One region of the Streptomyces sp. NPDC098101 genome, then DNA from elsewhere that is predicted to be linked to it. Evidence: riboswitches for the same ligand, from Rfam matches in the RefSeq annotation. Region 1 holds a riboswitch; the other holds the start of a gene.
The links. A riboswitch is a leader RNA that binds a small molecule or an ion and turns the genes downstream of it on or off. The one in region 1 is predicted to bind glycine.

Region 1 (5,758 bases):
CCTCAGCCTCGACGAGGCCTTCGTGGACCTGGAGGCGGGCGGCGTGGCCGGTGACACGGCGAGCGCGCGGGCCGTGGGGGAGCGGCTGCGGGCGGACATCCTCGCGACGACGGGGCTCACCGGGTCGGTGGGGCTCGCGGGGTCCAAGATGCTCGCGAAGATCGCCTCCGAGGAGGCGAAGCCGGACGGGCTCGTCCTGATGGAGCCGGGCACCGAGCGGGCGCTCCTCGGGCCGAAGTCCGTGCGGATCCTGCCCGGGGTCGGACCGGCGACCGGGGAGCACCTGCGGCGGGCCGGGATGACGACGGTGTCCGACCTCGCGGAGGCGGGCGAGGACGAGCTCGTACGGCTCCTGGGGCGGGCGCACGGGGCCTCGCTGTACCGGATGGCCCAGGGGCACGACGACCGGCCCGTGGTGGCCGAGCGGGACGCCAAGTCCGTCTCTGTCGAGGACACCTTCGCCGTGGACCTGCACGACCGGGTGCGGATCCGGGCCGAGGTGGAGCGGCTCGCGGAGCGGTGCGTGGGGCGGCTGCGGGCGTCGGGGCACTCGGGGCGGACGATCGTCCTGAAGGTGCGGAGGTTCGACTTCTCGACGCTGACCCGGTCCGAGACGCTGCGGGGGCCGACGGACGCGCTCGGGGTCGTGCGGGAGGCGGCGGGGCGGCTGCTCGACTCGGTGGACACGACGGGGGGCGTGCGGCTGCTCGGGGTGGGGGTGAGCGGGCTCGCGGACTATACGCAGGAGGATCTGTTCGCCCAGGAGGCGGAGGGGGAGGCGCGGGACGGGGCGGGCGTCGAGGCCGAGGACGTTCCGGTGGCGGGGGAGGCCGTGGCGGCCGAGCCGGCCGAGCGGTCCTGGGCGCCCGGGCACGACGTACGGCACGCGGTGTACGGGGCCGGGTGGGTGCAGGGGAGCGGGCTCGGACGGGTCACCGTGCGGTTCGAGGAACCGGGGTCGGCGCCGGGGCGGGTGCGGACCTTCGCGGTGGACGATCCGGAGCTGGAGACGGGGGAGGCGGTGCCGTTGGTACGGGGGCCGGTGCCGGGTGCGGGTCTTCCCGGGGGTGGTGCCGCGTCGTCGGCGGCTGCGGGTCGTGGGGGTGCGGGTTTGCCCGGGGGTGGTGCCGCGTCGTCGGCGGCTGCGGGTCGTGGGGGTGCGCCCGGCCTTGCGGCCGGGCAGGGTTCCCACCCGCACCACCCGTGACGGTGGGCGGGCAGAGGTGCGGGTCTTCCCATGGGTGGTTTCGCGCCGTCGGCGGCGGCCGGGCCGGGGTTCCCGGTCAGCTGCCTTCCTGGCCCGCCAGGCGGCCGAAGTCCTTGTCCGGGGGGTTCGGGTGGGGTGGCGGGGGGAGGGCGAGGCTGTAGTGGCGGTAGAGCTGGAGTTCCTGCTCCGGGGAGAGGTGGCGGCCCACGCCGAAGTCCGGGGCGTCCTTGATGAGGGCGCGTTCGAAGGGGATGTGGAGGCCGTCGTCGAGCAGGTCGCTCGGCTCCAGGGGGACGAAGGCGTCCCTGCTGAACAGGCCGGTGCGGACCGCGGCCCACTCCGGGACGCCGGTCGCGTCGTCGAGGTACACCTCGTCGACGGTCCCGATCTTGTGTCCGTTCCGGTCGTACGCCTTGCGGCCGATCAGGCTGCGCGGATCGATGTCGGTCTGCACGGTCCCTCCAACTGGTCGCAACTCCTCTACCCCCTACCAAAGGGCACATCCGGGATGTCGGCCACTTGAGCGAAGGGAGCCCCAACCGCGCTGGTAGGCTGGGTGTGGCTGTCGACCCCGTGCGGGAGAGTCCCCCGGAGAAACCTTCCGGTGGGCGCCGAAGGAGCAAATCCTCCCCGGAATCTCTCAGGCCCCTGTACCGCGCGGACGAGGTCACTCTGGAAAGCAGAGCGGATGTCCGACGGCATTCGCTCTCACCGACGGTGAAAGCCGGCGTGCCGCGAGGCGTGCCGGTGAAACTCTCAGGTTGAGATGACAGAGGGGGAGGCCGTCCGGGCACCCGCGCCGTGGTGCCCCTCGCAGGTCGTGACGACCAGGAGGCCTCCGTACATGACCGCCAACCGCATTCCGCTCTCCGAGCTCGAGCAGGGCATCCCGTTCGAGCAGCGGCACATCGGGCCCGACGCCGAGGCCCGGGCCAAGATGCTCGCCCAGGTCGGTTACGGCTCGCTCGACGAACTGACCGCCGCCGCGGTGCCGGACGTGATCAAGAACGCCGAGGCGCTGGGCCTGCCGGCCGCGCGCACCGAGGCCGAGGTGCTCGCCGAGCTGCGCACGCTCGCCGACCGCAACCAGGTCCTCGCGCCGATGATCGGCCTCGGCTACTACGGAACCTTCACCCCGCCGGTGATCCTCCGGAACGTGATGGAGAACCCCGCCTGGTACACGGCCTACACGCCGTACCAGCCGGAGATCTCCCAGGGCCGCCTGGAGGCCCTGCTGAACTTCCAGACCATGGTCGCCGACCTGACCGGCCTGCCCACCTCCGGCGCCTCCCTGCTCGACGAGGGCACCGCCGCCGCCGAGGCCATGGCGCTGTCCCGCCGCGTCGGCAAGGTCAAGAAGGGCGTCTTCCTGATCGACGCCGACGCCCTGCCGCAGACGATCGCCGTCATCGAGACCCGCGCCGAGCCGACCGGCGTCGAGGTCGTCGTCGCCGACCTGAGCGAGGGCATCCCGGCCGAGATCGCCGAGCGCGGTGTCTTCGGCGTGCTCCTGCAGTACCCCGGTGCCTCCGGCGCCGTCCGCGACATCAAGCCGCTGATCGACGCCGCCCACGAGCTCGGCGCGATCGTCACCGTCGCCGCCGACCTGCTCGCGCTCACCCTGCTCACCTCGCCCGGCGAGCTCGGCGCCGACATCGCCGTCGGCACCACCCAGCGCTTCGGCGTCCCGATGGGCTTCGGCGGCCCGCACGCCGGTTACATGGCCGTCCAGGACAAGCACGCCCGCTCCCTGCCCGGCCGCCTCGTGGGCGTCTCCGTCGACGCCGACGGCAACCGCGCCTACCGCCTGGCCCTCCAGACCCGCGAGCAGCACATCCGCCGCGAGAAGGCCACCAGCAACATCTGTACCGCTCAGGTGCTGCTCGCCGTCATGGCCGGCATGTACGCCGTCTACCACGGCCCCGAGGGCCTCAAGGGCATCGCCCGCCGCACCCACCGGTACGCCGCGATCCTTGCCGCCGGTCTGCGCGCCGGGGGCGTCGAGCTGACCGGGGACGTCTTCTTCGACACCCTCACCGCCCGCGTGCCCGGCAAGGCCGACGAGGTCGTGGCCGCCGCCCGCGAGGCCGGCGTGAACCTGTACCGCGTCGACGCCGACCGCGTGTCGGTCTCCTGCGACGAGACCACCACGCGCGAGCAGCTCGTCGCCGTCTGGGGCGCCTTCGGCGTCACCGCCGACGTCGAGGCCCTGGACGCCGCCACCGAGGACGTGCTGCCCGCCGGTCTGCTGCGCTCCGACGCGTACCTGACCCACCCGGTCTTCCACGCGCACCGCTCCGAGACCTCGATGCTGCGCTACCTGCGCCGCCTCGCGGACCGCGACTACGCGCTCGACCGCGGCATGATCCCGCTCGGCTCCTGCACGATGAAGCTGAACGCGACCACCGAGATGGAGCCGGTGACCTGGCCCGAGTTCGGCCAGATCCACCCCTTCGCCCCGGTCGAGCAGGCCCAGGGCTACGTCACGCTCATCACCGAGCTGGAGGAGCGCCTGGCCGAGGTCACCGGCTACGACAAGGTGTCGATCCAGCCCAACGCCGGTTCGCAGGGCGAGCTGGCCGGCCTCCTCGCCGTCCGCGCCTACCACCGGGCCAACGGCGACGAGCAGCGCACCGTCTGCCTCATCCCGTCCTCCGCGCACGGCACCAACGCCGCCTCCGCGGTGATGGCCGGCATGAAGGTCGTCGTGGTGAAGACCGCCGACGACGGCGAGGTCGACGTCGAGGACCTGCGGGCCAAGATCGCCCAGTACCGCGACGAGCTGTCCGTCCTGATGATCACGTACCCGTCCACGCACGGCGTGTTCGAGGAGCACGTCGCGGACATCTGCGCCGAGGTCCACGAGGCCGGTGGCCAGGTGTACGTCGACGGCGCCAACCTCAACGCCCTGGTGGGCCTGGCCAAGCCGGGTCACTTCGGCGGCGACGTCTCGCACCTCAACCTGCACAAGACCTTCTGCATCCCGCACGGCGGCGGCGGCCCCGGCGTCGGCCCGGTCGGCGTCCGCGCCCACCTCGCCCCGTACCTGCCGAACCATCCGCTCCAGCCCACCGCGGGCCCGGAGACCGGCGTCGGCCCGATCTCGGCCGCCCCGTGGGGCTCCGCCGGCATCCTGCCGATCTCCTGGTCGTACGTGCGCCTGATGGGCGGCGAGGGCCTCAAGCGCGCCACCCAGGTCGCGGTGCTCGCGGCGAACTACATCGCCAAGCGCCTGGAGCCGCACTTCCCGGTGCTCTACACCGGCCCGGCCGGTCTGGTCGCCCACGAGTGCATCGTGGACCTGCGCCCGCTGTCCAAGGCGACCGGCGTCACCGTCGACGACATCGCCAAGCGCCTGATCGACTACGGCTTCCACGCGCCGACGATGTCCTTCCCGGTGGCCGGCACGCTGATGATCGAGCCGACCGAGTCCGAGGACCTGACCGAGCTGGACCGCTTCTGCGACACGATGATCGCGATCCGGGCCGAGATCGAGAAGGTCGCCTCGGGCGAGTGGCCGGCGGACGACAACCCGCTGCACAACGCCCCGCACACCGCGGCCGCGCTCGGCGGCGAGTGGAACCACGCCTACACCCGGGACGAGGCGGTCTTCCCGGCCGGCGTCTCGGCCGCCGACAAGTACTGGCCGCCGGTGCGCCGCATCGACGGCGCCTTCGGCGACCGGAACCTGGTCTGCTCCTGCCCGCCGCTGGACGAGTACGACCACTGAGGGGCCGCGCCCTCGTGACGGGGGTTCCATGACCGGGGGCCGGTCCGGAGAGTTCTTCTCCGGGCCGGCCCCCGGGCTTCGGTCCCTCGTACGCGTTCCTCAGGCGGCGGTCGTCACCCGGCCCGCCGTGAGCGGCCGGTGCGGAGCGATGATCTGTCCGTCCGGCAGGAGTTCACCGGTGTCCTCGAAGAGCAGGACGCCGTTGCACAGCAGGCTCCAGCCCTGCTCCGGGTGGTGTGCCGTCAGTCGGGCCGCCTCCCGGTCGGCGGAGTCGGCGGTGGGACAGGCGGGCTGGTGCTGGCACATGGGTGGGTTCTTTCGCTGCGTCGTGGTGGATGTCCTGCGGCTCTGCGCGCTCATGGCCGCCCCGTCGGTCGGTTCGGTTCCGGTCCAAGTCTTGCCCCCGGGACGGACTTCCGCAGGGATTTCGCGGCAGCTCGTCCTCTCCGGGGAGGACGCGTCACTCCCACGGGCGGTTCAGCTCAACCACCCCGTCCCTTCGGGTGGTTCGGGGTGGCCCGAGCGGGCTAGTCCGTAAGGGAGGGGTGTTCGGGCGGCGCGTTCGGACGGGTGGTTCGGACAGCAGTGCGCCCCGTGACCCGCCCGGGTCACGGGGCGCGGCGCGCGTACGGTGGATCAGGCGGGCGCCGCCGAGCCCAGGAGGGGCGGCGGCGCGAGGCGCGTGCTGAGGACGGGCAGGAGGTCGGCGACCGGGTAGGGCCGGTGGGCCGCGATTCCCGGTGGCGCGGGGGCCATGGGTACCAACAGGTCGTCGGTGGCCGGAGCGACGGTGGTGTCGTCCGTCTCCGGGTCGGCGTGCA
Region 2 (5,758 bases), on a different contig from region 1:
CCCCGGGCCGTCTCCTTGTACTTGACGCTCATGTCCGCGCCCGTCTCCTTCATGGTCTTGATGACCTTGTCGAGGGAGACCAGGTGGCTGCCGTCGCCGCGCATCGACATCTTCGCGGCCGTGACGGCCTTGACCGCGGCCATGCCGTTGCGTTCGATGCAGGGGATCTGGACCAGGCCGCCGACGGGGTCGCAGGTCAGGCCCAGGTTGTGCTCCATGCCGATCTCGGCGGCGTTCTCCACCTGCTCGGGGGAGCCGCCCAGGACCTCGGCCAGGGCGCCGGCCGCCATCGAGCAGGCGGAGCCGACCTCGCCCTGGCAGCCGACCTCGGCGCCGGAGATCGAGGCGTTCTCCTTGAAGAGCATCCCGACCGCGCCGGCCGCGAGGAGGAAGCGGACCACGCCGTCCTCGTCCGCGCCGGGCACGAAGTTCATGTAGTAGTGCAGGACGGCGGGGATGATGCCGGCCGCGCCGTTCGTCGGGGCGGTGACCACCCGGCCGCCCGCCGCGTTCTCCTCGTTCACCGCCATCGCGTACAGGGTGATCCACTCCATCGAGTGGGCCGCCGGGTTCCCCTCGGAGCGCAGCTTGCGGGCCGAGTTCGCCGCGCGGCGGCGCACCTTCAGGCCGCCGGGCAGGATGCCCTCGCGGGACATGCCGCGCGAGACGCAGGACTGCATGACCCGCCAGATCTCCAGGAGGCCCGCGCGGATCTCGTCCTCGGTGCGCCAGGCCTTCTCGTTCTCCAGCATCATCGCGGAGATCGACAGACCGGTCTCCTTCGCGAGGCGGAGCAGCTCGTCGCCGGTGCGGAAGGGGTACTTCAGGACCGTGTCGTCCGGCACGATCGGGTTCTCGCCCGCGACCGCGTCCTCGTCGACGACGAAGCCGCCGCCCACCGAGTAGTACGTCTTCTCCAGGACGAGCCCGCCCTCCGCGTCGTACGCGAAGACCGTCATGCCGTTGGCGTGGTACGGGAGCGCCTTGCGCCGGTGCAGGATCAGGTCGGCGTCGAAGTCGAAGGGGATCTCGTGGGCGCCGAGCAGGTTGATCCGGCCGCTCGCCTTGATCCGCTCGAACTCCTCGTCCGCGTGCTCGACGTCGACCGTGCGCGGGGAGTTCCCCTCCAGGCCGAGCAGCACCGCCTTGGGGGTGCCGTGGCCGTGGCCGGTCGCGCCCAGCGAGCCGTACAGCTCCGCCCGCACCTTCGCCGTGTGGGCCAGCAGGCCCTCGTTCTTCAGCCGGCGGGCGAACATCCGGGCCGCGCGCATCGGGCCCACCGTGTGGGAGCTCGACGGGCCGATGCCGATCGAGAACAGGTCGAAGACCGAGATGGCCACGGGAGGACTCCTTGTGGGGGCTGGACGTCGTTGTCTGCCGGGGTGGTGCAGAGAGCGCGTGGGGCGGGGGGACATGGGTCGGGGCACCGCGCCCGTCGTTCCAGTGTGCGCGGTGCCCCGGATGTCCGTACGAACAAAAGCGTACGAAATTACTACGAGATCACTTCAGGCCGGGGTACAGCGGGTGCTTGTCCGCGAGGGCGGTCACCCGGGCCTTGAGGGCCTCGGCCTTCTCCGCGTCGAAGCCCGGCTTCAGGGTCTCGGCGATGACGTCTGCGACCTCGCGGAAGTCCTCGGCCCCGAAACCGCGGGTCGCGAGCGCCGGCGTGCCGATGCGCAGGCCCGAGGTGACCATCGGGGGACGCGGGTCGTTCGGGACCGCGTTCCGGTTGACCGTGATGCCGACCTCGTGCAGCCGGTCCTCGGCCTGCTGGCCGTCCAGCTCCGAGTCGCGCAGGTCGACCAGGAGCAGGTGCACGTCCGTGCCGCCGGACAGGACCGAGACGCCGTGGGCGGTCACGTCGTCCTGGACCAGGCGCTCGGCGATGATGCGGGCGCCGTCCAGGGTGCGCTGCTGGCGCTCCTTGAACTCCTCCGAGGCCGCGACCTTGAAGGAGACGGCCTTGGCCGCGATCACGTGCTCCAGGGGGCCGCCCTGGAAGCCCGGGAAGACGGAGGAGTTCAGCTTCTTCGCGAACTCCTTCTTCGCCAGGATGACGCCGCCGCGCGGGCCGCCGAGCGTCTTGTGCGTGGTGGAGGTCACCACGTCCGCGTACTCGACCGGGTTCGGGTGCAGACCGGCGGCGACCAGGCCCGCGAAGTGGGCCATGTCGACCCACAGGTAGGCGCCGACCTCGTCCGCGATCCGGCGGAACTCCGCGAAGTCCAGCCGGCGCGGGTACGCCGACCAGCCCGCGATGATCACCTTCGGGCGGTGCTCCTTGGCGAGGCTCTCGACCTCGGCCATGTCGACCAGACCGGCCCCGTCCACGTGGTACGCGACCACGTTGAACTGCTTGCCGGAGAAGTTCAGGCGCATCCCGTGGGTGAGGTGGCCGCCGTGCGCCAGGTCCAGGCCCAGGATCGTGTCGCCCGGCTGGGCGATCGCGAAGAGGGCGGCCTGGTTCGCGGAGGCGCCGGAGTGCGGCTGGACGTTGGCGTACTCGGCGCCGAACAGGTCCTTGATCCGGTCGATGGCGATCTGCTCGGCCACGTCGACGTGCTCGCAGCCGCCGTAGTAGCGGCGGCCCGGGTAGCCCTCGGCGTACTTGTTGGTGAGGACGGAGCCCTGCGCCTCCATGACCGCGACCGGAGCGAAGTTCTCCGAGGCGATCATCTCGAGGGTGGACTGCTGACGGCGGAGCTCGGCGTCGACGGCGGCGGCGACGTCGGGGTCCAGCTCGTGGAGGGGAGTGTTCAGAAGCGACATGAATCGATCCCTAAGGGGTCTCGGGCCCGGTCTCAGTTCCCGGCGGAGAACGCGGCGTACTCGTCGGCGGTGAGCAGGTCGTCCGGCTCACCCGCGACGCGCACCTTGAACAGCCAGCCACCCTCGAACGGAGCCGTGTTCACCAGGGACGGGTCGTCCACCACGTCCTGGTTGGCGGCGACGACCTCACCCGAGACGGGGGAGTACAGGTCGCTCACGGACTTCGTCGACTCCAGCTCGCCGCAGGTCTCGCCCGCGGTGACGGTGTCGCCGACCTCGGGGAGCTGGGCGTAGACGACGTCACCGAGCGCGTTGGCCGCGAACTCCGTGATGCCGACGGTCGCGACGCCGTCCTCGGCGTCCGACAGCCACTCGTGCTCCTTGGTGTACCGCAGCTGCTGGGGGTTGCTCATGACCTGATTCTCCTGGATCGGGGGAGTGCTGATGAACGTGGGTCTTGCGGGGTGAGACGCGGAGGAGGACGACTTCGTCACTTCTGGCGCTTGTAGAACGGCAGCGCCACGACCTCGTACGGCTCGTGGGTGCCCCGGACGTCCACACCTACACCCTGGGTGCCGGGCTCCGCGTGCGCCGCGTCCACGTACGCCATCGCGATCGGCTTTCCGAGGGTCGGGGACGGGGCCCCGGAGGTGACCTCGCCGATCACCGCGCCGTCCTTGACGACGGAGAAGCCGGCGCGCGGGACCCGGCGGCCCTCGGCGATCAGGCCGACCAGCTTGCGCGGCGGGGCGGTCTCGGCGCGCTCGGCGGCCTTCTCCAGGGCCTCGCGGCCGACGAAACGGCCCTCGTTGGTCGTCTTCTCGAACTTCACGACCCGGCCGAGACCGGCGTCGAAGGGGGTGAGGGAGGTGGTCAGCTCGTGGCCGTACAGCGGCATCCCCGCCTCCAGGCGGAGCGTGTCGCGGCAGGACAGGCCGCAGGGGATCAGGCCGACGCCCTCGCCGGCCGCGGTCAGCGCCTGCCACACGCCCTCGGCGTGCTCCGGCTTCAGGAAGAGCTCGAAGCCGTCCTCGCCGGTGTAGCCGGTGCGGGCGATCAGCGCGGGCACGCCCGCGACCGTGCCCGGCAGACCGGCGTAGTACTTCAGGCCGTCCAGGTCGGCGTCGGTGACCGACTTCAGGATGCCGGGGGACTCCGGGCCCTGGATCGCGATCAGGGCGTACGCGTCGCGGTCGTCGCGGACCTCGGCGTCGAAGCCGGCCGCGCGCTCGGTGAGGGCGTCCAGGACGGTCTGGGCGTTGGAGGCGTTGGCGACGACCATGTACTCGGTCTCGCCCAGGCGGTAGACGATCAGGTCGTCCAGGATGCCGCCGTCCTCGCGACAGATCATCGTGTACCGGGCGCGGCCGGTGCCCACCGTGGAGATGTTGCCGACCAGGGCGAAGTCGAGGAGGTCGACGGCCTGCGGGCCGGTGACGGTGATCTCGCCCATGTGGGAGAGGTCGAAGAGGCCGGCCCGGGTGCGGACGGCGTTGTGCTCGTCGCGCTCGCTGCCGTACCGCAGCGGCATGTCCCAGCCCGCGAAGTCGGTCATGGTCGCGCCCAGGGAACGATGCAGCGCGTCGAGGGCGGTCAGGCGGGGGGCAGAGGTCATGGGGTGGCTCCCGGGTCCCAAGGGCGTTCGGTGACGAAGACATGACGGGCGAGGACGTCCTCCCCATCTGTCATGGAACCTGAGAGGTTCACCGGGGGCATCTCGTCACCGAGATCCCGGCTTGCACCTTGGGTGGGGACACCACGGTGTCCCGCTTTTCAGATCTGCCTCATCCACGCGGTACGGGGCCTGAGAGATTCAAGGGAGGGTCTTGCTCCTTCGGCGCCCGGACGCACTCTGTGGACGACCCACAGTGCTCCGGAACTCTCCCGCGCGGATTCGAACGGCCGGTATGCGGTTGTACAGGCGACTGTGCGCGCCTGGCGGGCACATCATTGCACGCGGTGTCGGCGCGGCAAATCGCTTGTGCCCCATTACCGTTTCTTTACACTTCTTGGGAAGGGTCTCCTGAGGCCCGGCAGGGGGAGAAGCGATGACGTTCCAGCACACCGGCGCGTATGCGACGAGTACCGGCATACCGTCCCCACGGGCCCGCGCCCGGACCCGGGGACGGGGCCGGCTCCTGCGGGACCTGCGCGAGCGCGGGGACCGGGGCCCCCGCGCCCTCGTCTTCGCGGCCGGAGACCTCGTGGTCGTCTCCGGGCTGCCCGGCAGCGGCAAGTCCACCCTCATGCGACGGACCGCCGGGGGCCGGGGCGTCGACTCCCAGGACGCCCGGGAGCGCTGGGAGGCCCGGATGCCCGGCCTCCTGCCGTACGCGGTCTACCGCCCCCTGGTCCGGATCGCGCACTACGCCGGGCTGCGCCGCGCCCTGCGCTCCGGCGCGAGCGTGATCGTGCACGACTGCGGCACCCAGTCCTGGGTGCGCGGCTGGCTCGCCCGCGAGGCCCGCCGCCGGGGGAGCGACCTGCACCTGGTCCTCCTCGACGTCACCCCGGACACCGCCAGGGCCGGGCAGGACGCCCGGGGCCGGGGCGTCTCCGCGTACGCCTTCGCCCGCCACCGGCGCGCCGTCGGCCGGCTGCTGCGGGCCGTCGAGGCCGGCCGGCTCCCGCCCGGCTGCGCCTCGGCGACCCTGCTCGACCGGGGCGCAGCCGACGCCCTCCGGACGATCTCCTTCGGGGAGGCCGCCTGACCGACGGGCCTCCGGTACGGCCCCTCCGGGGCGCTCGTACCCTTCTCTTCTGGCCACGGCGGTGCCGGGGCGGCGTTAGGGTGCTGCCGGGCGGCCGGGTACGGCAGGCCGTGCGGAGAAGGGGAACGGGACCGTGGACGTGACGTGGCCGGGCAACGAGCTCGAAGAGGTGCTCGCCGCCTCGCTCGGCGACCCCGGGGCGGGAGCCCGCCTCCTGGAGGTGCTGGGCCGCAGCCCCGTCTGGGTCCCCCTGCCCAACGGCGGCGGCCCCGACAGCG

Region 2: linked by a shared signal. The riboswitch ahead of gcvT (glycine cleavage system aminomethyltransferase GcvT) and the one ahead of gcvP (aminomethyl-transferring glycine dehydrogenase) in region 1 are both predicted to bind glycine.

Annotation. Positions count from the first base shown of each region.
Region 1 is NZ_JBIWAS010000004.1:992,199-997,956, reverse strand. It holds gene ACIQVI_RS22815 (DNA polymerase IV) at 1-1,207, shown strand, start outside; gene ACIQVI_RS22810 (PRC-barrel domain-containing protein) at 1,284-1,661, opposite strand; glycine riboswitch at 1,774-1,873, shown strand; gene gcvP (aminomethyl-transferring glycine dehydrogenase) at 2,052-4,937, shown strand; gene ACIQVI_RS22800 (DUF5999 family protein) at 5,037-5,243, opposite strand; gene ACIQVI_RS22795 (hypothetical protein) at 5,574-5,758, opposite strand, start outside.
Region 2 is NZ_JBIWAS010000003.1:1,150,963-1,156,720, forward strand. It holds gene ACIQVI_RS18280 (L-serine ammonia-lyase) at 1-1,340, opposite strand, end outside; gene glyA (serine hydroxymethyltransferase) at 1,501-2,769, opposite strand; gene gcvH (glycine cleavage system protein GcvH) at 2,802-3,182, opposite strand; gene gcvT (glycine cleavage system aminomethyltransferase GcvT) at 3,260-4,384, opposite strand; glycine riboswitch at 4,553-4,666, opposite strand; gene ACIQVI_RS18300 (AAA family ATPase) at 4,818-5,480, shown strand; gene ACIQVI_RS18305 (enhanced serine sensitivity protein SseB) at 5,614-5,758, shown strand, end outside.